DNA from 2 places in the Bacillus sp. Marseille-Q1617 genome. Region 2 is predicted to be linked to the other one. Evidence: a T-box and tRNA genes for the amino acid it is inferred to sense, from the RefSeq annotation. Region 2 holds a T-box; the other holds one or more tRNA genes.
The links. A T-box is a leader RNA that pairs with one kind of tRNA and senses whether it is charged. The one in region 2 lies ahead of trpS (tryptophan--tRNA ligase), so its partner is inferred to be a tRNA-Trp.
Positions count from the first base shown of each region.

Region 1: it encodes a tRNA-Trp, which carries the amino acid that the T-box ahead of trpS (tryptophan--tRNA ligase) is inferred to sense. The anticodon was not compared.

Region 1 covers NZ_CAHJXM010000002.1:467,590-480,129, reverse strand. The annotation lists gene HWX64_RS13940 (N-acetylmannosamine-6-phosphate 2-epimerase) at 1-169, opposite strand, end outside; gene HWX64_RS13935 (hypothetical protein) at 268-2,196, opposite strand; gene HWX64_RS13930 (TasA family protein) at 2,574-3,470, opposite strand; gene sipW (signal peptidase I SipW) at 3,556-4,131, opposite strand; gene HWX64_RS13920 (fibronectin type III domain-containing protein) at 4,157-5,257, opposite strand; gene HWX64_RS13915 (metal-dependent hydrolase) at 5,589-6,359, shown strand; gene HWX64_RS13910 (hypothetical protein) at 6,479-6,682, opposite strand; gene HWX64_RS13905 (HAMP domain-containing sensor histidine kinase) at 6,893-8,095, opposite strand; tRNA gene HWX64_RS13900 (tRNA-Gly) at 8,424-8,497, opposite strand; tRNA gene HWX64_RS13895 (tRNA-Trp) at 8,504-8,577, opposite strand; tRNA gene HWX64_RS13890 (tRNA-Tyr) at 8,683-8,766, opposite strand; tRNA gene HWX64_RS13885 (tRNA-Ser) at 8,788-8,880, opposite strand; tRNA gene HWX64_RS13880 (tRNA-Val) at 9,031-9,106, opposite strand; gene galE (UDP-glucose 4-epimerase GalE) at 9,344-10,339, opposite strand; gene HWX64_RS13870 (LysM peptidoglycan-binding domain-containing protein) at 10,646-11,713, shown strand; gene HWX64_RS13865 (glycosyltransferase) at 11,966-12,540, shown strand, end outside.
Region 2 covers NZ_CAHJXM010000001.1:1,348,398-1,360,937, forward strand. The annotation lists gene HWX64_RS06720 (BMP family ABC transporter substrate-binding protein) at 1-552, shown strand, start outside; gene HWX64_RS06725 (ComZ family protein) at 552-743, shown strand; gene HWX64_RS06730 (hypothetical protein) at 847-1,044, opposite strand; gene HWX64_RS06735 (beta-ketoacyl-ACP synthase III) at 1,240-2,172, shown strand; gene fabF (beta-ketoacyl-ACP synthase II) at 2,216-3,457, shown strand; gene HWX64_RS06745 (DUF2268 domain-containing protein) at 3,573-4,376, shown strand; gene HWX64_RS06750 (hypothetical protein) at 4,477-4,686, shown strand; gene HWX64_RS06755 (YjbA family protein) at 4,770-5,519, shown strand; gene trpS (tryptophan--tRNA ligase) at 5,607-6,647, opposite strand; T-box leader at 6,656-6,894, opposite strand; gene HWX64_RS06765 (DUF3899 domain-containing protein) at 6,932-7,315, opposite strand; gene HWX64_RS06770 (peptide ABC transporter substrate-binding protein) at 7,826-9,481, shown strand; gene opp3b (oligopeptide ABC transporter permease) at 9,655-10,584, shown strand; gene opp3C (oligopeptide ABC transporter permease) at 10,584-11,609, shown strand; gene HWX64_RS06785 (ABC transporter ATP-binding protein) at 11,630-12,540, shown strand, end outside.

The sequences.
Region 1 (12,540 bases), on a different contig from region 2:
CGATGATATCCTCCTTGCCATTTGCCCTGATCGCTGCCGCACCGCCTTCTTTTGCTGCCACGCTCATTTTCGCCATCATATCGGAACCGTACAATGGGTCACCGGGATAAGCCTGGGATGAAACAATTAATTGATGTTTGACTAAATCAAGAAACTCCTCTTTTTTCATGCTAACTCCCTGCTTGTAGATTTATAGTTTTGTAGTGAATAAATTCTTCTAAGTTTATAAAAAAAACGGAAAAAATCTCCTTCAACCGGCATAATGAATCACCCTCCCCTATGAAAAGAAGCAAGCCTTTCCTCCAGCAGTCCCATGTACAATCCGGACGTCACCTCGGCAACCGTCCACCCGGATTCAATCGCCCATGGCCCCCATCCGCTGTCAGCCGGTGAACCGAACACTTCTTTCCTCGTGATATCATACGCCCTTGCCCAGGCTCCGTTTATTTGCGTATTTTCACTTTTGATTTGTGCATCTATAAAAAACCAGGCTGACGCTTGCCACAACTCCTTGAATTGTTCGTCCCCTGTGATCCACCAGGCTTGGATAAATGCCATCGGCAGCCAGTTATTCGAATACAGGAGATCGATGACGGGATCACCGTTTTTCGTCAGAAGTGAACTTTCCCCTTCACCCACATCGCTGCGCATGCTTGCTTTATAGCCGGTATCCCACTCAAGAAATGAGCCGTCAGGATGCATTCTTATCATCAAGTCTGAAGTCACCCTGTATAACCAGGTTTTATGCTCATCATCATTCGTCACCCAATAGAGCCAGGACAGCGGTAAAATCAACCGGCAGTATTCCTGTGTCTCACTCTGCTCTCGTGTCGTATCTGGATACGCTTTCATCATTGTGGTCAATCCTGTAACTGCCGTAGCCTTAAACTCTTCAATATTGGTTAACTTGTAAGCTAAGAGCAGGGCTGCGTGATAGTAGGCATTGTAGTGAGCGCTAGGCAGATTACCGGGAGTTTCTCTCAGCTCCTTGGTTTTTTCAGGAGAGAGATCGAGATTGTCTGTCCGGAAGACCCGTGTTCCATCGGTGCCGGTTGTGCTGACCAGGAACTTCAGTGCCTGAATACAGTGATCCAGATGATCATCCGTTTCAAGGTACAGGCATTTCAGCAGCTGCGGAATAATCGCCCTCGCAACATCATCCTGATAGCAGACTCCCCAGGCTTCATGCGTCCAGCGCATCATGCCGGATAATTGATTTCTTTCCTCACATAAGTAGTTTTCAAAAATGAAGTCAGACAGGTTATCAGAGATGTGGAGATTTTTCAGATTGCCGGTGTGCAAATAATCCATTAAGTAAGACAAGGATATTTCTCCTATGCAGTCTGCCCGGAGAATCGTGCTGATCCGCTGGGTCCCGTCCGGATGGATTTCGGTTCCAAGCCCTTCAATGGCGCCTCCCTTTCCTTCTTCAATGACGATAGAAGCATTCCTGAACCATTCCATCGCTTGATTAGTTGTCGACTCTATATGGTTTTCTATGGGCGGTTGTTGAGATGAAATTTGAGTTTCATAGGATGGTGAATAATCTTGGAATGATACAGGTTCATCGATGAGCCATTCCGTGATGAATTCGATGACTTTCTTTATGTCCTGCCACGGGGCATATCTGGCTTTTCTGAAGTTGGATAGTCTAAAGGAGCAGATCAGTAAGTTTTCAGGGTCGTCAAACCATAGTGCCCTGTCTGATGTGGTGGCGGTTGTCGTATCTGTGACTTCTACAAAATCGTGGGTATTGATTCTGCCAAACTGTAAGATTGGTGTGTTTTTTGTGCATGAAATGTCGTGAGGTTTTATCCGCATCCCGCATTGGTCATCGAGAACCGACCCTATTTTGAGATTATGGATATCTGAGTTTCTGGATGTGTAAATGAGCCGCTCATATCTTGTGCTTTCAGGCTGGCTGAAGTATACGTTTCCGATGCTTGCCGTGTATTCGGCGAATACTTTTTTGCCCTTTTTGATTTGGGCTTCGAGCAGCTTTCTGTCTCTTGGGTCTAATAGTAATGGCTGTTCGTCTGTGCCGCCCAGTATGGCAAAGCTGTAGAATTGATCTAGGTGATGGTGGCGGAGGTCGGTTGGTTTCAGGATGGTGGTGTCTGCTTCTGAGTTGAGGAGAATGTGTGCAAAGTCGCTGTCTGCAGTGGTGGTGACAATAGCAAGTTGTTTTCTTTTCATTTGTGCCCCCTTGGGATATTTTTATGGAGATTTTTTTCTTTTATTCTTTTTATTTTGGAGGAAATATCCTATACAGTAATAGAATCATATCGGGAAATGGATGTAAATGGGAGTTGAATTTAAAGACTTAAATAAGACAGGACAATTATTACTCTACTACAACTTTATCTGCATCTACTATTGTTCCTTCACCACTTCTTCTTGGACCTTGTTGAGTTATTGGATCAGTGGTATCAGCATTTGATACTTGAATACCAGGAATATCAAGAGGACAGGTTTACTGGTTCAAAAAACATTGTATCTTTCCTTTTGGTTCTATTTAAAACAGAAAAAGCTGACTCAACATTTAGAGTCAGCTCCAATTTAACAATTATCTATTAGTCTCTATTGTTTCCATCTACTACTTCATTCCCATTATGAACCGGCGTAGGAGATCCAACAGATGGGTTAGCTGGTTGGGTAGTTGGAGTAGTAGTATCGTCAGCAGATCCTTGAATACCATTGTTTACAGAACCATTTGGATCGTTAGTATCTACTTCTACACCAGCCCATTGAGTTGCTTCAAGATTAAAGAAGAATTGAGCACTATCACCTTGGTATTTATTTTGTACGTATTCATTAGTTGTTAAATCTTTTGCAGGGTTATCGATAAATTCAATTTCAATGAATACAGCGTCAGAGTCTCTTGTTGGATCAACAGGGATACCTCTTAAACCTTCAGAGCCAGCAGCAACTGTCAATGGAGCCAAATTAATTCGCTTTGTTCCATCAGTGGCAAGATAAGCACTGTTGATTTTTGTTTCATAAGCAGTTGGACCAGTTACAAGGTCAGCTAACGTTAAATCTGCTCCGCTAGCTACGACATTATTTCTAGGCTCATGTCGTGCAGACTCACCATCCACAGATGCAAAGTTGATCTTAAATTGAGAAAGATATTCCATCATAGCGGTGTTATCACCATTTAATGCACCGTTATTACCATCTAAGAAATTATTTGCAGTGGTGTCTAACAGTACTTCTTTAATAGCAATCGATCCTACGTTATTTAATTTAAATATTCTTTGCACACTGTCCCCTGGCTTCATATTGCCAAGGTCAAAGTTCATTTTATGACTAGGGTGATTTTTACCTACTTCCAAATCCAATGTCCCAGCGGCAAAATGGTTATTAATCGTCGCAGTATCATTAAACGCCGCCCAAGTTCCTCCACCTACCAATGAAATTCCCAGTGCTGCTGATGCTACCCCTAAACCTAATTTCTTTTTAATTGACATGTAAGTTTCCTCCTTGTTTTCCCCCAAGTTTTTTGAGGTATGTAGAATTTTTATATATTGAACCCTTAATGGATAAGGGGATCAATCAAGCGGTTTTCTTTGAATCTGTCGTTACATGTGATTTGTCCAGCTCCCTTAAGGCTGAGACAATCGTGAAACCGGAATAACCTAGCAGTAAAACACCTGGTACGATCAATAGAATGGCTGTACCTTTACTGGATTTTGCAAAATCTATGAAATATCCCAGGAATGGAATAGTGAAACCTGTGTATTTTGCTACTATATTTTGAGCTAATACGGGTTGTGTATCCATGTCTTTGTTGTTGTCCCCTTTTGTCTGAAACATGGTGTTTTCACCGCTTTTGATTACTTCAGCAATTCTATGGGTGACAATGGTATTATCTTGCTGCAAGAAAGTCACTACATCTCCCTTTTTCAAGGCAGCTGGTTCTTCAACCGGCTTTACAGCTATGATGGAACCCGTTTTAAAGGTCGGTTCCATTGATCCCGAGAGAACGGTTTTTAATTGGTAGCCCAGAAACTGAGGTTCCCCTCCAGAAGCTTTTGAGGAAATCACCACAAAGATCATGAACAATAAGATTAGGAAAAGGAACGTCGTAATAAGGTTGCTAGTAATCTTCAATACTTTTTTTGCAGTCATTTTTTCATCACCTTTTATTTGAGATTTACTGTTTTTCCTCAACAGTTATTAAAGTACCAGTTGATTCATTTCCACTGGTGTCTACAGTCTTAAATCGGTACGTGACTTTGTCTTTAGGATTTTGCTGAAGATCTATTTTAGAATCCGCTACTTTTACCTTTATTGGTTCAGCGCTTCCTTCAATGTAGATACTTATATATGAAAAATCTTCTTCAGAGGGATTCACCCAGGTCAATTTGATATTATTTCCGTTTCTCTCAGCTTTGAGGGTTGTGACTTCTGCTGGAGGCTGTTTATCTTCTTTTTCAGGAGATTCTTCACCTTCAGTAGGTTCAGCTGCATCCTCTTCCTTACTAGGTTCTTCTTGTTCAGATTGCTTAGCAGCTTCTTTTGATGACGATTCTTCCGGCGTCTGTGTTTCTTTTTCTGAATCAGCGGTAATAATTTCGATTACTTCTTCATGTAAGGTTTTTCCGTGCTTATCGACCATGATCAGCTTATATAGATAAGTTGTAGAGGGTGTTAGCCCTTTGTCTTCAAACTGGCCATTCTTTATATTCTCAGCAGCAAGTTCATCGTTTCGATAAATGGTGACCGAACTGAATTTTTGATCCTGAGGGTTGTTCCATGTTAGTTGGATGCTGTCACTAGAAATGTTTTTCTGTAAGTCTGTTATTTTACTATTTTCAGAGCAAGGAGCATTGGTATGATCGTCACACTCATCTTTGTTATGTCCCGGATTATCAGGATCTGTTCCTTCACCCGTATCCTCGTCTACTGGTTCAGTCCCATTTCCGATGCCGGCATTATCTTTGCATCGCTGTTTCCAATATTCAGAGCCTTCTTTTGCATCCTTACAGAAGTCCTCTGCAGCCGATATTGTCTCAGCAATTGTTTCAACATCATTGAAAGCAGCTCCAGTATCACCGGTGAAGTGTATCGCCGCAAACATCGTCAAGTACCATATGGCAACTAATTGGGCAAAAATACTAACACTCCGGTATTTATTCTTGAACTTTCTTATTCGAGAGTGTCTAATAAGTCTCCCTCCCCTAATCGTTCTTAACAATGAACGTTTGATGCTATGTATAGATTTAGGAACGAACTGCTTTGAATCTATTTTCATAAATTTCAATTCCCTTTACGTTCGTTTTTTGTTCTTTATAGTGAACTTATAATGTGAGTATATTGGATTATTTAATATTTGAAAAACCTTGTATTCTGTCATTTATTCGTTAAAAAGAACAACTTTCGAACTATAACTCAGTTTTTCTCTTTTTATCTTACTATTTTGTTTTTTATAATGAACTAATCGTTTCTTATAATGTGCTTTTATTTACATACTCTTTAAAAGCAGTTCTTTAAAAGGGACAATGAACCTGCCCCCATGTCCCAGGTCTATTTCTTCAGTTTGGGAAATAGATATAGATTGAAATCTTACTATAAAGGAGTTTTTTATGAAGATTACTCGATTGGGTCATTCATGTTTTGTTATTGAAACGAAGGCTGGGAATAAAATGATGGTGGATCCGTTTTTGGGCCAGAATCCGGCTTGTCCGAAGGAATTTTTACAAGGGGATTATCTTGGTCAAATCGATACAGTTCTGCTTACACATGGCCATTTTGATCATGCCTCAGGGCTGGAAGATTTGAAGAAGCATAACCCCGGTGTGCTGGTGGTGGCACAGTATGAGCTTGCATTGAAGTTGATGGGTGACGGATACAATGTTTTTCCATTAAATTACGGCGGCACCTATTATCAGGATTCGTTCGAGGTGACGATGGTCAATGCCGTTCACACGTCTTCCTTCGGAGAGACACAAGGGGTGCCTCAGTTAGTGGGACAGCCTTGCGGATTTGTGCTGAATGTTTATGGGGAAGAAGTCGTTTATATCTCGGGGGATACGAATGTGATGGCGGATATGAAGATCATTCAGGATATCTACCAGCCAAGTGTTGCCATCCTTGCTTGTGCCGGACAGTTTGTGATGGGGGTCAGGGAAGCAAAATACGCGCTGACTCATTTGTTGAATGTTAAGAAGGTCATTCCTTGTCACACATTCCCTCAGGTCGAGGAAGCTGCAGATCCTGAAATGATGGCCGGGCTAGTACAAGGATTTCCAGTCATCCAGTTTATGATGGGGCAGGATCAGGAGTTGGAAGACGTCATGAAAGGAACAGGTGTAAAAGTAGAAGTAATTAATTTCGGAGAAACCCGAGAGCTATAAGATAAAAATGAGCAGCGGGTTACGCTGCTCATTTTTCTTTATTGGTAGAAGAAATGTGCCCCGTTCCACTTCCCCTTCAATGAATTGAATTAAACGAAGATCTGATTTCCGGCATCCAATTAATCAATCACCCTCGCAACCTTCCCGTTGCACTTTTTACAGTGTCCCTTCAGCACAATATCATGATCAATAGAATCAACGTGATAATCAACGATGGTGGTTACCCCACATTTTGAACAGAATACGTTACCTTCCAACCTCTTCCTTAAATCAGGGGGCATGGACTTCCATTTCTTTAGAGCTAACTCATCTACTGGCATCATTTCCACCTCGTTTTTATAGTAATAACACAGTATAAGCATAACAAAAAAGGAATATGGATTCTTGTTCCTGGTTATAATTGGCAGATTAGAGATAGTAAATATTGATCAAACGTTTGTTTAAAAAAAGAGCCCCCTTCTTGTACTTTCTTCGTACAAAAAGGGGCTCTTTAAGTATTTCACCAAATACTACAAATTAATGGAGTTAACATATTATTTAGCAGCGAGCGGGAAGTATACTGTGACAGTTGTCCCAACTCCTGAAGTACTTTCAAAGCGAATAGTCCCGTTGTATTTTTCCACAATGTTATAACAGATCATAAGTCCAAGACCAGTCCCCTTGCTTTTTAATGAATAGAAAGGAGTACCTAAGCTTTTTACTTCCTCTGGCGTCATTCCTCTGCCATTGTCCGATATTTGAATCCTTACCTCATCTTTTTGTTTCTTAGCCGTTACAGAGACTGCTGCACTGGTTGGGGAGGCTTCAAGGGCATTCTTGATCAGATTGACGAATAGCTGCTTGAGTTCAATGGAATGAGCCATAACCAAGCAATCATTCTCCACCGAGAGCTCGATATTGTTATCATTCAGTAATCCGTACATTATTAACAGCTCCGTCACATCATTTAATACGGTCGACATATCGATCCAATCCATATTTTTCGCTTGATCCGGCTTGGCAATGGACAGGAACTGAGAAATCACGTGCTCCGCAGTATGGAGCTCATCGATCATCAATGATAGATTCCGTTTTAAACGTTGATTCAATTCAGGATCTCCCTTGTAATATTGAAGAAATCCCTTTACCACAGTAAGTGGATTCCTGATTTCATGGGCGACCGCAGCTGCCATCTGGCCAGTCGTCTTAAGCCGTTCAGCCTGCTGCACCTGCTCATAATACATTCGCAGTTTTTGAATCCGTACATTTGATAGATGAAAAATAAAATAAAGGATAACCTGACTCGCAATAAAGTTTACAGAGTTCCCAGCAATATCTTCGTAAATGTATGAGTAAGCTTCTCCTTTATCAATAATCCCAATATAACTGAATGTCACCCCGATAAAACATGCGTTTAATACTAGCGAAAAATAAAACAGCCACTTGTCAAAAAAGAGGATGGACAATGCAGGAACAAAACACAATAAAACAAATCCCGACCATGTTTCCGGATACAAATAAAACAGGCTGTAAAAATACCCGGTCGACGCAATGACCGTCGCATATCTTATCCAAGTCGTTTCATACACGGGATATAGCAGCAGACATACGGATACGATGAACACCATCGCCCCATGCACAACAAAGCGATCATTCACCGGGTTATCAATCACGACCCCCATCACCATCAAAACAATAATGATAGAGACAATTATATAATAATTTCTTTTCTGTATCCCTTGCTGAAATTCCCTCATTGCTTCACCTACTAACAAACTATTTATCTACTTATCAGTAACAGGTCATAGTAACTATCTTACATAAATCCGAAATAGTCAACAAGGGCCATGCGATACGTCCCGCTGTCCTTCTTATCATCTATTAAACACCTGTTTAATTCTTAAGCACGCTTATACTATAAAACAGGAAATGTTAATCAAACGTTTGTTTAAATAAATAAGCTATTTGATAATAGTGTATCATTATTTATACAGATATTTTTTACTTTCAAATAAAAAAAGGTCCGTTCTTCTGCTTTCCCCAAAATGGTGAGAAACACAAGAACTGACCCTTTGAAATTACTATTGGAGCGGGTGATGGGAATCGAACCCACGACATCAGCTTGGAAGGCTGAGGTTTTACCATTAAACTACACCCGCAGTATGTGGCAGGGGTAGTAGGAATCGAACCCACACCAAAGGTTTTGGAGACCTTCGTTCTACCGTTAAACTATACCCCTATGAAAATTTATTTCTTACTCTTCGCTTAGAAGCATATTGCTCCGCTTCGCTGCGCAATATTCAAGGATGCTTATTTTACTCCGCTGACGCTTCGTAAAAAAGCTTGGTGGAGGGGGGCAGATTCGAACTGCCGAACCCGAAGGAGCGGATTTACAGTCCGCCGCGTTTAGCCACTTCGCTACCCCTCCATGAGAGAATAAAAACAAATATGGCGGAGGAAGAGGGATTCGAACCCCCGCGGGCTTTAACACCCCTGTCGGTTTTCAAGACCGATCCCTTCAGCCGGACTTGGGTATTCCTCCGTGTGATTGGCTGCTGCTTAACTTATGAGCAGTTGTTTTAACTGCCTATAATAAGGCTTGCCTACTTTTGCTTAGTGATGCTCCGCTTTCGCTTCGCAAGTTTAAGGAAAAAGGATCTTTTTACTCCGCTTTCGCTCAGTAAAAAATCCATGGTGGAGGATGACGGGATCGAACCGCCGACCCTCTGCTTGTAAGGCAGATGCTCTCCCAGCTGAGCTAATCCTCCGTAAATACAATCTTTAAAATGTGACGACCTATATTAATCTATCAATTCATTTTAAAAATGTCAACTCTATGCATAAAAAATATTCGCCCTCGGCTTCAGACTGGTTTATATCTCTGATGACTAAATAAAATTGATAGATGCCTATCCAAGGTTGGGCTTCTTTTTCCATTAGGTGTTTAGATAATAAAGTACCCTACACAGATTAGCTCCCTTGTGCAGGATACTTTATCATACCCATTACTTATTAAAGTTCTTTTCAAATCTCCATGAATCCCTGCACATGGCGATCATGTCCCGTTTTGCTGACCAGCCTAATTCACGGTTTGCTTTAGTGGTATCAGCATAACAAGAAGCAATATCTCCAGGTCTGCGATCTGTAATTTCATAAGGTATTTCAATTCCATTCGCTTCCTCAAAAGCTTTAATAAGCTCTAGTACACTTGTACCTCGGCCAGTACCCAAGTTATAAACATGAGCACCTTCCTCAAGGTGATCCAGAGCTGCAACATGTCCATCAGCCAAGTCTAATACATGAATATAATCTCTGACACCTGTACCATCTACTGTAGGATAATCATTTCCAAAGATACTCAACTTCTCCAATTTGCCGTTTGCTACCTGAGTAACATAAGGCATGAGATTATTCGGAATCCCATTAGGTGCTTCCCCTATTAACCCGCTTTCATGCGCTCCGACAGGATTAAAATATCGAAGTAAAGCAACTGAGAAACCAGGGGTTGCATTAGCAATATCAGTTAGAATCCTCTCACTCATTGCTTTTGTCTCACCATAAGGGTTTGTCGTCGGCAATAGTTCCATGGTCTCTACAAAAGGAGACTCGTTATCTCCGTACACTGTTGCCGAAGAACTAAACACTAATCGATTCACACCGAATTTCTTACAAGCCTTTGTAAGGATCATCGTGCTGACGATATTATTATAGTAATAGTCAAGTGGCATTTCCACAGATTCACCTACTGCTTTCAGACCTGCAAAATGGATGACCCCATCAATATTATTACTCGAAAAGATATCGTTGACTGCATGTTCATCGGTCACGTCAACATTATAGAACTTGACTTCCTTATTTGTTATTTGTTTTATATTATCTATTGTTTCAAATTTACTGTTGCTTAAATTATCGGCCACTACCACCGTATGACCTGCTTCAAGTAAAGCTACACATGTATGCGAGCCTATATACCCTGCCCCACCGGTTACTAGTATATTCATTTGTTACGTCCCCTTTTTGGTAATTAATTTACTAATCACAATCTTTTTTATTATAAACTCCATATAGCCATCAGTAAACCTTTACAGCAATTCCTGCACGGAAGTTTCCAGCGCCCAAACATGTCTCGCCTTATACTAGAGTTAGAGAACGAGTATACAGTTGTCATTTCATCTCCGATCCCCCCAGATTTTGTCGAAAAATATTCTCCCCAACCGCTGTCTAAGGTAATTCCCAACCTAATGGGAAGTCATTATAATTAAATCAGGAATCACTTCCTATACTTATATTTTTGAAGGAGAATGAACATGGTCACGAAGAAAACATTAACGGCTTCTGTTTTGGCAACCTCTCTATTATTTTCAAGCAGCGCACTGATTCCTCCAGATTATTCGGTGGAAGCCGCTCAAGCAATCAATTATCAGCTGGAGTTGGACAAGTTTTCCTCTCACTATGCAGCCATCATTCGTACGCTGGAAAGCTATACGAAAAAGATCGATGCTGCAAAGTCCGAAGATGAAATGATGGAACTCTACAATGAATATATGGATTATTATGATGCAGCTTTAGAAAAAGAAGCTCCCGTCAATGCGTCTAACAGCACGATCGTGAAGCTGGATGAGTATATTTATAATAGTTTAATAGAAGTATATAATTCTGAAATCGACACAATCGACTATTATAACGGTGACCTATCAGAGGAAGATTACAAGAACGCCCTTAGTAATATGGAAGACAGTGTAGCCCAGCAAGAGATCATGTTCATGCAGACTGCAAAGAGCTACCAATCCAAACACCGTATTACCTTTAGTAAAGATATGTACTACCTGTTGGGAGAAACCCCTCCAGCTAAAACTGAACAAACAAACACATACAAAGTGAAGAGCGGCGACACCCTTTACTCCATTGCCAAGAAATACAAGACCACGGTCAGCAGCCTGAAGAAATTGAACAGCTTAAAGAGCGACCGCATTTATACAGGACAAGTGCTGAAGGTTTCGGGTACTTCATCAACACCGTCCAAAGATGAGAGCAAAGCTCCTTCAAAAACAGTGTCCTATAAAGTTAAGAAAGGCGACACCCTTTATTCCATTGCAAAAAAACATAAAACGACTGTTGCCACTCTGAAGAAGCTTAACAACCTGAAAAATGACAGGATATACGCTGGACAAACCTTAAAGGTAACGGGATCTGAAACCGCTCCTTCCACTGGCAAAGGTACGTCTCCATCCAATACCGCAACCTATAAGGTAAAAAAAGGGGATACCCTTTATTCAATAGCCAAAAGATACAATACAACCGTGAGCAAGCTGAAGAAAGCAAATAATAGGATCAGTGATCGAATTTATGTGGGGGAAGTATTGAAAGTTAACTAATCATAGAGGGTAAATGTTCTTTCACTTCCTACATTCAATGACAAAGTAAACAATCCATACTTTACCACCTCTAAACACCTGCCGCTTTTGGCAGGTGTTTTTTGTATGTATTAACAACCCCTTACAATACTGCGTTTTCTCTTCCATCCAAGGGAACAATTCTCTCGTTTGAACGACACAGAATAGGTGTAAAAACTTGAACAGGAAGGACTCAACTTTTTATATCATTCTATTTATAAAGGAGAATATCCCTTGGCAGATAAAAAAATACACAAACTATTCATTGTCCTTTTATTCGGTCTCATCGTCTCCATGCTTTTCGTTGTTCGAAAATATGCTCATGGCGGGGTGGATTACACACTTGGAATCTATGGTTCGATCATGATTACATATCTACTTGGAAAAATGGTGCTTTCATTTCAGTACAAGCCAAAAATAGGGACACCGCCTGATTTAAAAGTGTCAGTCGTTATCCCTTCCTATAATGAGAAACCAGATGCGGTCATGAAAACGGTCGAGAGTATCCTGCAGCAGGACTACCCTGTGCATGAGATTTTCTTTGTAGACGATGGCAGTAAAGATACTTCCGGTTATGAAGCCATCCTGCACCTTAAAGAAAGCCGGAATATTGAGAATTTGATTGTGCATCGGCTGGAGAATAACCAAGGAAAAAGGCATGCTCAAATATGGGCCTTCAAGCAGGCGACAGGTGACATCATTTTCACTGTCGATTCCGACGGTTATATATACCCGGACGCCACCCGTGAGTTACTGATTCCTTTCCATGATCCGGATGTACAAGCCGTCACCGGTCATATCAATGCGAG
Region 2 (12,540 bases):
GGTGGAATGACAGCGGCCAGTCACACGAATACGGATAAAGTTGGTGTGATTGCTGCATTTGATTGGCAGCCTGAAGTACAGGGATTTATTGATGGAGCGAAGTATCAGAATAAGGATATTGATGTAATCGTTGAATACACAAGGAACTGGGATGACAAACCAAGAGCTTTGGATCGGTTGAATACAATTGCAAATAAAGATGCGGATGTTGTATATCCTGCCGGGGATGGCTATAATGTAGCTGTAATAGAAGAACTTAAAGAACGGGGTTTGTTTGCGATCGGGTATGTATCTGATCAGTCGGATCTGGGAGAGTCCACGGTCCTTACAAGCACCGTCCAGCATGCGGATAAGCTCTATGAAGTAGTGGCTGATAAGTATTCTAAAGGGGAGTTATCATCGGGGGTCCTGGAGTTTGATTTTAAAGACGGTGTTATTTCAATGGGGAAATTCAGCCCCTTGGTCCCGGAAGATTTCCAAACCACTATGAATCAGCATGTAAGAACCTATATTGAAACAGGAAAATTACCAAACGGGAAGGAAGCAAAGTAATGAATCAAGACAAATCGATGGAATTTATGCAGATCGCAATGAAGTATTTACCACAAGCTAAACAGACGCTGGATGAAGCGGGCATCGAACTATCCCCGGAAATGCTCCAGCCTTTTATGACTCTTTTCACCCAGGTAATGGGGGAAGCATATGAATTAGGCAAAAGGGATGCCGTACATAACGAACAATAGAGAAGAAGACTGCTCATTAGCTGGGCAGTCTTTTTTATGCTCTCTAATATGAATTTTAATCCTTCCTACATCATTATTAGTGACTCTATTTGATAAACTTCATTCAAAAGCGCAGCCATCTATTCACCTCCCGGTAAAGAGGCTTAAGTTTATCAAATGTCAATAAAATGGTATCAAGATGTGAAAATGGATCTGAAAAAGAATTACGCTCCTTTTTAGGGGCGCGGTTGACCCCTCCAGATCTGCGTTCACCATACATTAACTTATCCAGTGGATGCATCTCATTCGGCTCTCCCATCATTCCACCTCCTTCACTCAGTAATAATTTATGAAGAAAGGGATTGTACGAGTATGGACGTATGTGTAGATTTAAGGAAATCATAAAAACATTGCACAAATAACCGATTTTCGATAAAATTAGTACCAAGTCATAATAATTGATAATAAACTTATTGTATAGGGTGAACGAAAACTAAAGAAAGCAGGGGATGCCAGTATGAATACAGGAATAATCGGAATTGGGCGTTACCTTCCAGAGAAAGTTTTGACAAATGCAGATTTAGAAAAAATGGTCGATACTTCTGATGAGTGGATTCGTACACGTACAGGTATTGAGGAAAGACGTGTAGCCGGGGAAGGAATAGATACTTCTGATATGGCTTATGAGGCAGCTAAGAAAGCAATCGCTGATGCGGAGATCACTCCAGAGGAACTTGATTTAATTCTCGTTGCCACTGTAACACCGGATCAGCCTTTTCCTTCGGTAGCCTGCCTTTTGCAGGATAGACTGGGGGCCAAGAGAGCTGCAGCCATGGATATCAGTGCAGCATGTGCAGGGTTCATGTATGGTATGATTACGGCAAAACAATTCATTGATAATGGGGTTTATAAAAACGTTCTGATCGTCGGAGTTGAAAAGCTATCGAGGATTACAGATTGGGACGATCGAAATACCGCTGTATTATTTGGAGACGCTGCAGGTGCTGCGGTTCTTGGGCCTGTATCTGAAGGAAAAGGTATTCTTGCCTTCGAACTTGGAGCAGATGGTTCTGGGGCCAAACATTTGTATCAAGAAGAAAACATCGTCATGAACGGCAGGGAAGTATTCAAGTTTGCTGTCCGCCAAATGGGTGAATCCAGCGTAAATGTTATCGAAAAAGCCGGATTAAAAAAAGAGGACGTGGACTTCCTTATCCCTCATCAGGCAAACATCCGCATCATGGAAGCTGCCAGACAGCGTTTGGAACTTCCGGTTGAAAAGATGTCGAAAACGGTTAATAAATACGGCAATACATCAGCAGCTTCCATTCCCGTATCACTGGTAGAAGATCTGCAGGAGGGAAGGGTCAAGGAAGATGATATCGTAGTCATGGTAGGTTTCGGCGGCGGCCTGACGTGGGGCGCGATCGTCATGCGCTGGGGTAAATAAACTGTAACTCTTCTATAATTTTGCTTAAAAGGAGATGGATTCAATGAACAATAAACGAGTTGTCATTACTGGCTTAGGAGCTGTAACACCATTAGGGAATAATGTAGAAATAACCTGGAGCGGCATTTTGGAAGGAAAAACCGGAATCGGCCCATTGACCAGGTTGAACGCCGATGATTACCCGGCAAAAGTGGCGGCGGAGTTAAAAGATTTTGATATAGAAGAATACGTAGAGCGTAAAGAAGCAAGAAAAATGGACCGCTTCACTCACTATGCAGTTGCAGCTTCCGTGATGGCCGTCAAGGATTCGAAATTAGATATTACGGATGAAAACGCCCATCGGGTAGGGGTGTGGATCGGTTCCGGAATTGGTGGAATGGAGACATTCGAGAACCAATATGAAACCTTCCAAAAACGCGGTTACCGCCGCGTAAGTCCATTCTTCGTGCCGATGATCATCCCTGATATGGCAACCGGACAAGTTTCGATCATGCTGGGAGCCAAAGGCGTTAACTCATGTACCGTTACAGCTTGTGCAACGGGTACTAATTCAATCGGAGATGCGTTTAAAGTCATTCAGCGCGGAGATGCCGATGTCATGATTTCAGGCGGAGCGGAAGCACCGATTACAAAAATGTCCGTTGCCGGTTTCTGTGCCAACACAGCACTTTCAACCAATACTGATCCAGAGAAAGCTTCACGTCCATTCGATGCCAATCGAGATGGGTTCGTCATGGGGGAGGGAGCCGGAGTTGTGGTATTGGAGGAACTGGAACATGCTTTAAAACGCGGAGCAACCATCTATGCCGAAGTGGTTGGATACGGCAGCACGGGAGATGCCTACCATATAACAGCACCGGCACCTGCCGGGGAAGGCGGCGCCAGAGCAATGAAAATGGCACTTGAAGATGGAGGTGTTCGTCCGGAGGAACTTGATTATATCAACGCACACGGTACGAGTACTCCTTACAATGATAAATACGAAACGATGGCAGTCAAAGAAGTATTTGGCGAACATGCTTACAAGCTTGCCATGAGTTCCACTAAATCAATGACCGGGCACCTGCTGGGGGCTGCCGGAGGAGTGGAGGCCATCTTTACTGTATTGGCAATGAAAGATAGTGTCCTTCCACCGACCATCAACCTGGATACAAAAGATCCGGATTGCGATCTTGATTATGTAGCAAATGAAGCCAGAAAGCGTGAAGTGAATGTGGCGATGAGTAACTCACTTGGATTCGGCGGCCACAACGCCACACTGGTGTTCAAGAAATATACAAAATAATGGACTTGGGGAGCGCACGGATCAATATCTGTGCGCTTTTTATTATTTTAGGGACGGATTCATCGGTTACTAAATTCTCTTTTTCTTCATATATATTAAAAAAAGAGAAAGAGGGATGAATGTGACAATCGCTCCGACTGATGAATGGCTGGCCGAATCGCTTGATAATCCATTGGCGATTCTGAAGAAAACAAAACAAGGAAGATCTGACGATGTGGAATCCCTGTATCATTACCTCATGAAACATGGGATGTACCGTCCGGCAATGGCTGCTAAAAAGATCTATGAGTCGATGAAGGAAAACAAACTTTGGGATTTATATATGAAGATTGAAAAGCTGTACAGGAAAAGATGGGATGGACCCAATGTTCCTGTTTATCTACTGCCAGTGCAGGAGAAAAGAGGGCTTTTTCAATCTTCCATGAAGAAGTCAGGGGTGTGCTTCAAAGATGAAATTTATTTATTTTTGAAGGAACAGGAAGATATAAAAGAATATGAAGCGTTATTTGTTCATGAGTATCACCATTGTGTGAGGATGGACAGATTGAACAAGAAAGATGAAGACTACACGTTATTAGATTCGATCATATTTGAAGGGCTGGCTGAACATGCTGTTCGAGAGTACTGCGGACAAGAGTATGTGGCGGCATGGACAAAAGCCTATAGAGAAAAAGAACTTTCTCATTATTATGAAAAGTGGATTAAACCCAACCTTAACATTACGCGTGTAAATCCGCTCCATGATCATTTACTTCTTGGTCAAAAAAGCTATCCTAGAATGCTTGGTTATGCAGCAGGCTATTATCTGGTGGAAAAAGCCCGGAAGAATAAGAAAGAAGTGACGAATCTGTTCATAGAGAAGCCATCTGCCTTTTTTTTACCTGAAAAAAAGGTCCCGACCTCCATTGAATTGCAATAGGTAAATACCCGTTTTCGTCATATATCCTTCCGCTGCACATAAACTATAGTATAAAAGGACAAGCAAAAAGAGGGTAGAGGCGGAAGGCATGGTGTTTCGTATGTTCGTAATGTTTATTGGTTTTGGACTGGCTGTTTCCGGCGGGGTAAGCATGATCATCTATCTGAACCTCCTTACAACAGGAATGACCATGACTGAATACTTACTATTTATATGTACACGGGTGGAGTGTTATCTTTTCCTGGTCGGTATTCTCATCATTACCTTGACGATCTACTTACCTCGCAGGAAAAACAACAACTATCTATAAAAGGTGCAGGTTCAGGAATATTTTTACTCTTTTCTGCCTATACTGATTGACAAATAAGATTGTAGCAAAGCGAGGGGTCAATCATGTTATATCTTCATGATGTATGGGTAAATTGGTTCGAAGGCGAAGAAAATGGCTACAATGTGTGTCATTTTCACGAATGGAGAAAAGAGGATGTCATTGAGTTGTTAGATCAAGTCCCTTTAATTAAAGTGGATACTGCACTTTTTCACTACATCGAGAATGATTTATCAGAATTACCTCAACAACTGCTGAATGATGTATATCAAAAAGCTTATTTAAGAAAAAACCATGAGCGGATTCAGCTTGATTACTGCTTTATCGTCACGGATGGGACAGGGATAATGGCGGTCGATACAATCGGATATACCGTTCCAATCCGAAAGAGCAGACTTATACCAAGACAGGAACAGCTGGTTTATGAAATGGTGGAAGGTCACGAAGCGACTCGGTACTCTCTGGAACATGGCCAAAAACCTGAGAACGCCTATCATATTCTTTCACCGAGTCCACATATGATGAATGGTTTGACAAGGAAGGAAAGGCAGCTTAAACAACTGCTGTTCATGGCTCTTGATCAACTGCACGGTTCGAAAAACACGGCTGAAATCCGCTACTGGTATACAGAATGGGCACCTGAACAATATAGGGTCATTCAGGATATGGATTTTGAAGACGTATGGAATATGCTGTATGAAGAAACGAAATATGGATGGTCAGAAAAGCATCTCACCCTGTGTGAGAACCTGATTAAGGGGCAGCCATTCTTTGAAAAGCTGTGGGAAGTTGAGAATCGTCCTAAAGTGAATTGAGCCAGAATCCCCAAGTCTACTGTAGACTTGGGGTTTTTTTGTGCAGAAAAAATGCTGAAGCCTTAATTGGCTCCAGCACTTCATTTGTCATTTTCTTTTTCTTTCTTTACGGCCCAGTCCCATGGCCTTTTCCATTTTCTTTAGCATCTTGCCCGCAGCACGATTGGCTTTTTCAGCTCCCCTGTCGAGAATACCATCCAATTCATCGGAGTCGATCAATTCATAATAGCGGTCCTGAATCGGTTTGATGGCATTGATTACTACTTGAGCCAGGTCACCTTTGAACTCCCCATACCCTTTTCCATCATATTTATGTTCGAGCTCTTCTATTGTAGTGCCCTCGAGGATGGAGTAAATCGATAACAAATTCGAAACACCGGGTTTGTTTTCCCTATCGTATTTCACCACGCCGTCTGAATCCGTGACCGCGCTCTTGATTTTCTTCTCGATTTGTTTTGGATCATCAAGTAAAGTAATGAATGCTTTTTGATTGGAATCGGATTTACTCATTTTCTTTAACGGGTCCTGCAGCGACATGACGCGTGCGCCGACTTTAGGGATCCGGACTTCAGGAACAGTGAAGATATCATTGTATTTATTGTTAAAGCGCTCTGCCAGATTACGGGTCAATTCCAGATGCTGTTTTTGATCTTCGCCTACAGGTACTAAATCAGTACCATACAGCAGGATATCGGCTGCCATTAATGGCGGGTAAGTCAAGAGTCCGGCAGAGACAGCTTCCTTACCATGGGATTTATCCTTGAATTGTGTCATTCGCTCAAGCTCGCCGATATACGTTACACACTGAAGGATCCATCCAGCCTGTGCATGGGCAGGTACTTCAGACTGTATGAATAAAGTGGATTTTTCCGGATCGATTCCGCAGGCGATATAAAGCGCTGCAAGGCTTTTGATGTTTTTGCGAAGCTCCATTTTATCCTGTTGTACTGTAATTGCATGCTGATCAACAACACAGAAGTAACAGTGGTAATCATTTTGCAATTCTGTAAACTGCTTCATTGCCCCGATATAATTACCAAGAGTAATTGTACCGCTTGGCTGTATTCCGCTAAATATGGTCTTCATTACTTTTCCTCCTAAATTTACACAAAATAAAAACCCACTCATCCTTATAATATAGGGACGAATGGGATTGTATCCGCGGTGCCACCCTAAGTACCCATGAATAGGGGTCAGCTTAGTCCATGCCGCCAGCATGGAACCTCTTTAACGTGAGGTAAATCCGTTATTCGCTACTGACATTTCACAAATAAGGCTCAGAAGTCCATTCGCTAAAAAATGATTACTTGTTTACAGCTGCCACAAGCTCTCTTGAAATCACTTTTTAGTTACTACTCTTCATCTACGCCATGATATTAGTATCCCTATTATAGTGAATTAACAGTTTTAATTCAAGTGTATAGGAGATAGGAGAGACCCAAAGATATGACGAGGAGGGAACTTCCTATTATAAGAAGGGAGCGGGTAATCTTATATGAACGGACTACAGTAAATTCTTTGTGGGCTTCCTGCGTCGAATCGATATCATCAAACTGGGAAAGGAACTTCCCCTGGACGGTACTTTTTCGAAATCTCTTTAAAGCATATACAATCCCGTTAAAGAATCCTTTTTGAAAGATATACAAGAAAGCCCCGATTATTAAATAAATCATCCCTGTAATAAATAAGCTGTTAAGAATGGAAAGAATGACCGGATCACCCTGAACAAGTGAAAACACCAGTGAGATGATCAGGATCAAGCCTGCAATCAAATAAATAGTTAACATACGCTTCATAATACTCCTTTATACCTTTTTTTATAAAAGTATACATGAAGCGGACGATGAATTTCAATTGCATTTCATATATATACAATACCTGATACCTGTGCGGCTCAAAAACACAATCATCTGCAGCCAGTACACACTTTGAGGGCTGGTGGAATTCCTGCTCTATTTAAGAAAAAGAGACAAATTGTATATATATTATAAAAAAAGCAACAAAATTTATAATTATAATAGAAACAACTTTCAATCTAGTTAATATCAACAGGTATTGATGATGGAGGAAAATAAATGAAAACGGATTATTGTAACAATTGTAATAGGACAAACACCCTAAAACTTAATGTAAAAATCCTTATATATCAACGTTTTACTATCATATGACCTATTAATCTGATAATTTTGCAAAAAAACTGTTAAATTAATATTGCAAAAATATCTCTATCATGTATAATAAGTAACAAATCTTCTGAAAATTAGAAGATAAATAAATATGAGATTTACGAGGAGGTCAATTTCAAGATGAAGAAAAAGTTTTCATTCTTGCTGGTTCTTCTTCTGGCTCTAAGTACATTCTTAGCTGCTTGTGGCGGCAACGAAGGTGCTGAAGGCGGAGAATCAGGTGACAAAGGCGGCGACAAGCCTGCTGAAGGTAAAGAGCAAGTACTTAACTTGATCGAGAGTTCTGAGATCCCATCAATGGACTCTACACTAGCTACTGACTCTGTTTCATTCAACGTAATGAACAACGTATTCGAAGGTCTTTACCGTTTAGGTGAGAACGACGAAGCAGTACTAGGTATGGCTGCTGAAGAACCACAAATCAGTGAAGACGGTCTTACTTACACGTTCAAACTGCGTGATGCTAAATGGTCAAACGGAGATCCCGTTACTGCTAACGACTTCGTTTACGCTTGGCAAAAAGCTTTAAACCCTGACACTGGTGCAGAGTATGCGTACATCATGTACGATATCAAAAACGCTGCAAAAGTTAACGCTGGTGAAGTTCCAGTTGAAGAATTAGGTGTTAAAGCAATTGATGAGAAAACGTTAGAAGTTAATCTTGAAGGCCAAGTACCATACTTCAAAGCATTACTTTCTTTCGCAACTTTCTATCCTCAAAACCAAAAATTTGTTGAAGAACAAGGCGATCAATATGGTCTTGAAGCTGACAAAGCATTATATAACGGTCCATTCACACTTTCTGAGTGGAAGCACGAGCAAAGCTTTAAATTAACTAAAAACGATGGTTACTGGGATGCAGAAACTGTCAAGTTGAAAGAAGTTAACTTCAATATCGTTAAAGATACTGCAACTGCAGTTAACCTTTATGAAACTGAAAAAGCAGATGTAACTGGTCTTTCTGCTGAATTCGTTGACAAGTACAAAGATGATCCAAACTTCAAAACTCTAGCGGATACTGCTGTATACTTCCTTCGTTTGAACCAAAAGAACGAATTAATGGCTAACGTAAACGCTCGTAAAGCAATCGATGCTGCTTATGACAAGCAAGGTATGGTTGACGTTCTTATGAACAATGGTTCAATGCCTGCTTACTACCTAGTACCAAAAGATTTCGTTTCAGGTCCAGACGGAGCTGAATACCGTGAAACTGTTGGCGATTTCGGTGGTTACGATGTGGAAAAAGCAAAAGAACACTGGGCTAAGGCAAAAGAAGAGCTAGGTAAAGATACGTTCGAAATCGAACTATTAAACTATGACTCTGAAAGCTCTAAGAAAGTCGGAGAATTCATTAAAGAACAATTAGAAACAAACCTTGAAGGTTTAACTGTTTCAATCAAAGCACAACCATTCAAGCAAAAGCTTGAGTTAGAATCTAAAGGTGACTATGACTTCGCATTCGCTGGTTGGGGTCCTGACTATCCAGATCCGATGACATTCATCGACATGTTCGTTACGGATGGAGCTCATAACCAAATGGCTTACTCTAATCCTGAGTATGACAAGTTAGTTGAGCAAGCTAAAGGTGAACTAGCTGATGATTTAGAAGCACGTTGGCAAGCAATGATCGACGCAGAGAAGATTCTTTTCGAAGATCAAGCAATCAGCCCAATGTATCAAAGAGGTAGTTCTTACCTAGAGCGTCCATATGTTAAAGGTATCCTTCGCCATTCATTTGGTGCAGATAATTCTTACAAGTGGGCTTCTGTTGAGTAATTCATAGCTCAATGACAAACCTTAAAAAGGGAGAGTGTATGCATTGGCATACGCTCTCCTTTTCCACTGATTGTCGAAAAAAATCAAAAGATTAAAAATAGATTGAAAATTTGTCGAATATCTATATAATTATCTATGTAATAAAAAAATAGACAAAAAAGGGGGGCTAAAGAATGGTCAGATATACAATTCAACGACTCGTTTATATGATCATCACTTTGCTTATCATTGCTACCGCTACTTTCTTTCTGATGAAGCTCCTGCCTGGATCTCCACTACAAAATCAAGAAAGGCTGTCTCCGGAACAACAACAAATCATTTTGGATAAATACGGCCTGAATGATCCTCTGCCGGTTCAGTATGTGAACTATATGACTGGACTTGCTCAAGGTGATTTAGGTTTATCATTCCAATACGATAACCGCCCGGTTACACAAATCATTGGAGATCGTATTGGACCTTCCGCACTTCTTGGATTCCAAGCTATGGTATTAGGATCGTTTTTAGGTATATTAGTAGGAATCATTGCAGCTATCAGGCATAACACCTGGCTGGATTATGGTTCTACCATTCTCGCAGTTTTAGGGATATCCATTCCATCTTTCGTTTTCGCAGCTTTACTTCAATATTACGTCGGGGTAAAACTTGAGTGGCTTCCTGTTGCCTTATGGGGAGAATACAAACACACAATCTTGCCGACATTGGCACTGACGGTGGGCGTTGTGGCAACGATTGCACGTTTCATGCGTACAGAGATGCTTGAGATTTTAAGCTCTGATTATATTTTACTGGCAAAAGCAAAAGGGATTTCAAAGGTTGGGACAGTTGTAAAGCATGCGGTCCGTAACGCTATGATCCCGATTGTAACGATTTTAGGGCCTATGACTGTAGCCGTCATGACTGGTTCACTCGTAGTAGAACGTATCTTTGCCGTTCCGGGACTCGGTGAGCAGTTCGTACTTTCTATCAATATGAATGACTATACAGTCATTATGGGTATCACATTATTCTTTAGTGTATTATTCATTGCGGTAATTTTCCTGGTCGATATCCTTTACGGTATCATTGACCCACGTATTCGTTTGGCTGGAGGGAAGAAATAATGGAAACAAACAAAAGAAAACTAGACCAACTGAGTCCAGATCTCTTCCAGCAGCAAAAAGCTAGGGAAGACGAAGCTGAAAGAATTGAAAGACCCAGCCTGAATTTCTGGCAGGATGCCTGGATCAGGCTTCGTAAAAGTAAAGGTGCTATTGTCGGGATTATCATCACGGCGATCATTATCTTCTTTGCCATTTTCGGCCCGGGTATGAATGAACATAGTTTTAGTGATCAAAATATTCGCCATGCAAAGCTGCCTCCTAAAATTGAAGCGCTTTCAGGGATCAGCTGGCTTCCGTTTGATGGTAAAGATGCAGATGGCTTTGATATTTACGAATCAAGACAAGTTGAAGTAAATTACTGGTTCGGTACCGACGACTTGGGACGCGACCTTTGGACGAGAACATGGAGCGGGACAAGAATTTCCCTTTACATCGGTATTTTAGCAGCTATCATTGACTTCATCATCGGAATTTCATACGGTGGTATTTCCGCTTATTATGGCGGGAAAGTCGATGATGTCATGCAGCGTATCATTGAGATTCTTGTAGGAATTCCAAACTTGATTGTCGTCATTCTCTTTATCCTGATCTTTGAGCCCGGGATATTCTCGATCACCATGGCGATGGTTATAACCGGATGGACCGGGATGGCCAGGATCGTGCGTGGTCAGGTCCTCCAATTAAAGAATCAGGAGTTCGTACTTGCATCACGTACATTAGGTGCAAGCAGCAACCGCTTGATCTTTAAACACCTACTGCCTAACGTAATGGGTCCTGTCATCATTACAACGATGTTTACAGTACCTGCGGCAATATATACTGAAGCATTCTTAAGCTTTATCGGATTGGGTATCGCACCGCCAAGAGCTTCCCTGGGGTCTCTTGTAAATGATGGTTACAGATCTATTCAATCGTTTCCATATATGATGTTTGTTCCATCTGTGGTTATCTCACTAATTATCTTAAGTTTTAACCTGATGGCTGACGGACTTCGCGATGCATTAGATCCGAAAATGCGTAAGTAATGGAAGGGAGATAGAATAACATGTCAAAAAGAATACTGGAAGTGAATAATTTACACGTCTCCTTCAATACGCATGGAGGGGAAGTCAAAGCAGTCCGCGGTGTAGATTTTCATTTAGATAAAGGTGAAACACTTGCAATAGTAGGGGAATCAGGTTCTGGTAAATCAGTTACGACTAAGGCGCTTATGCGGCTGATCCCGAATCCTCCTGGTTTCATTAAAGATGGAAGCATCTTGTTTGAAGGGAAGGATCTTGCCAAGCTTCCTGAAAAACAAATGGAAAAAATTCGCGGGAAAGATATGTCGATGATTTTCCAAGATCCCATGACTTCCTTAAACCCGACGATGACAATAGGTAAACAGATCATGGAACCGCTTGTGAAACACCAAAATATGAGTAAGAATGATGCAAGAAAACGCGCTATCGAGCTATTGAAGCTAGTGGGACTACCTAGTCCTGAGACGCGCTTTAAGCAGTATCCGCATCAATTCTCAGGTGGTCAGCGCCAGCGTGTCGTCATCGCCATCGCATTAGCCTGCAACCCGAAAATCCTGATTGCTGATGAACCGACAACGGCACTTGATGTTACTATTCAAGCACAGATTCTTGAATTGATGAAAGATTTACAGACAAAGATCGAAACGTCGATCATCTTCATCACCCATGATCTTGGGGTTGTAGCAAACGTTGCTGATCGTGTTGCCGTCATGTATGGCGGTCAGATCGTCGAGTCGGGAACGGTGGATGAAATTTTCTATGATCCGCGCCATCCGTACACATGGGGATTGATCGGTTCTATGCCTACAACTGAAACAGAAGGGGAGCAGGAATTGGTGGCTATACCTGGAACGCCTCCAGATCTTTTGAACCCTCCTAAGGGAGACGCATTCGCATTACGGAGTGAATACGCAATGAAGATCGATTTTGAACA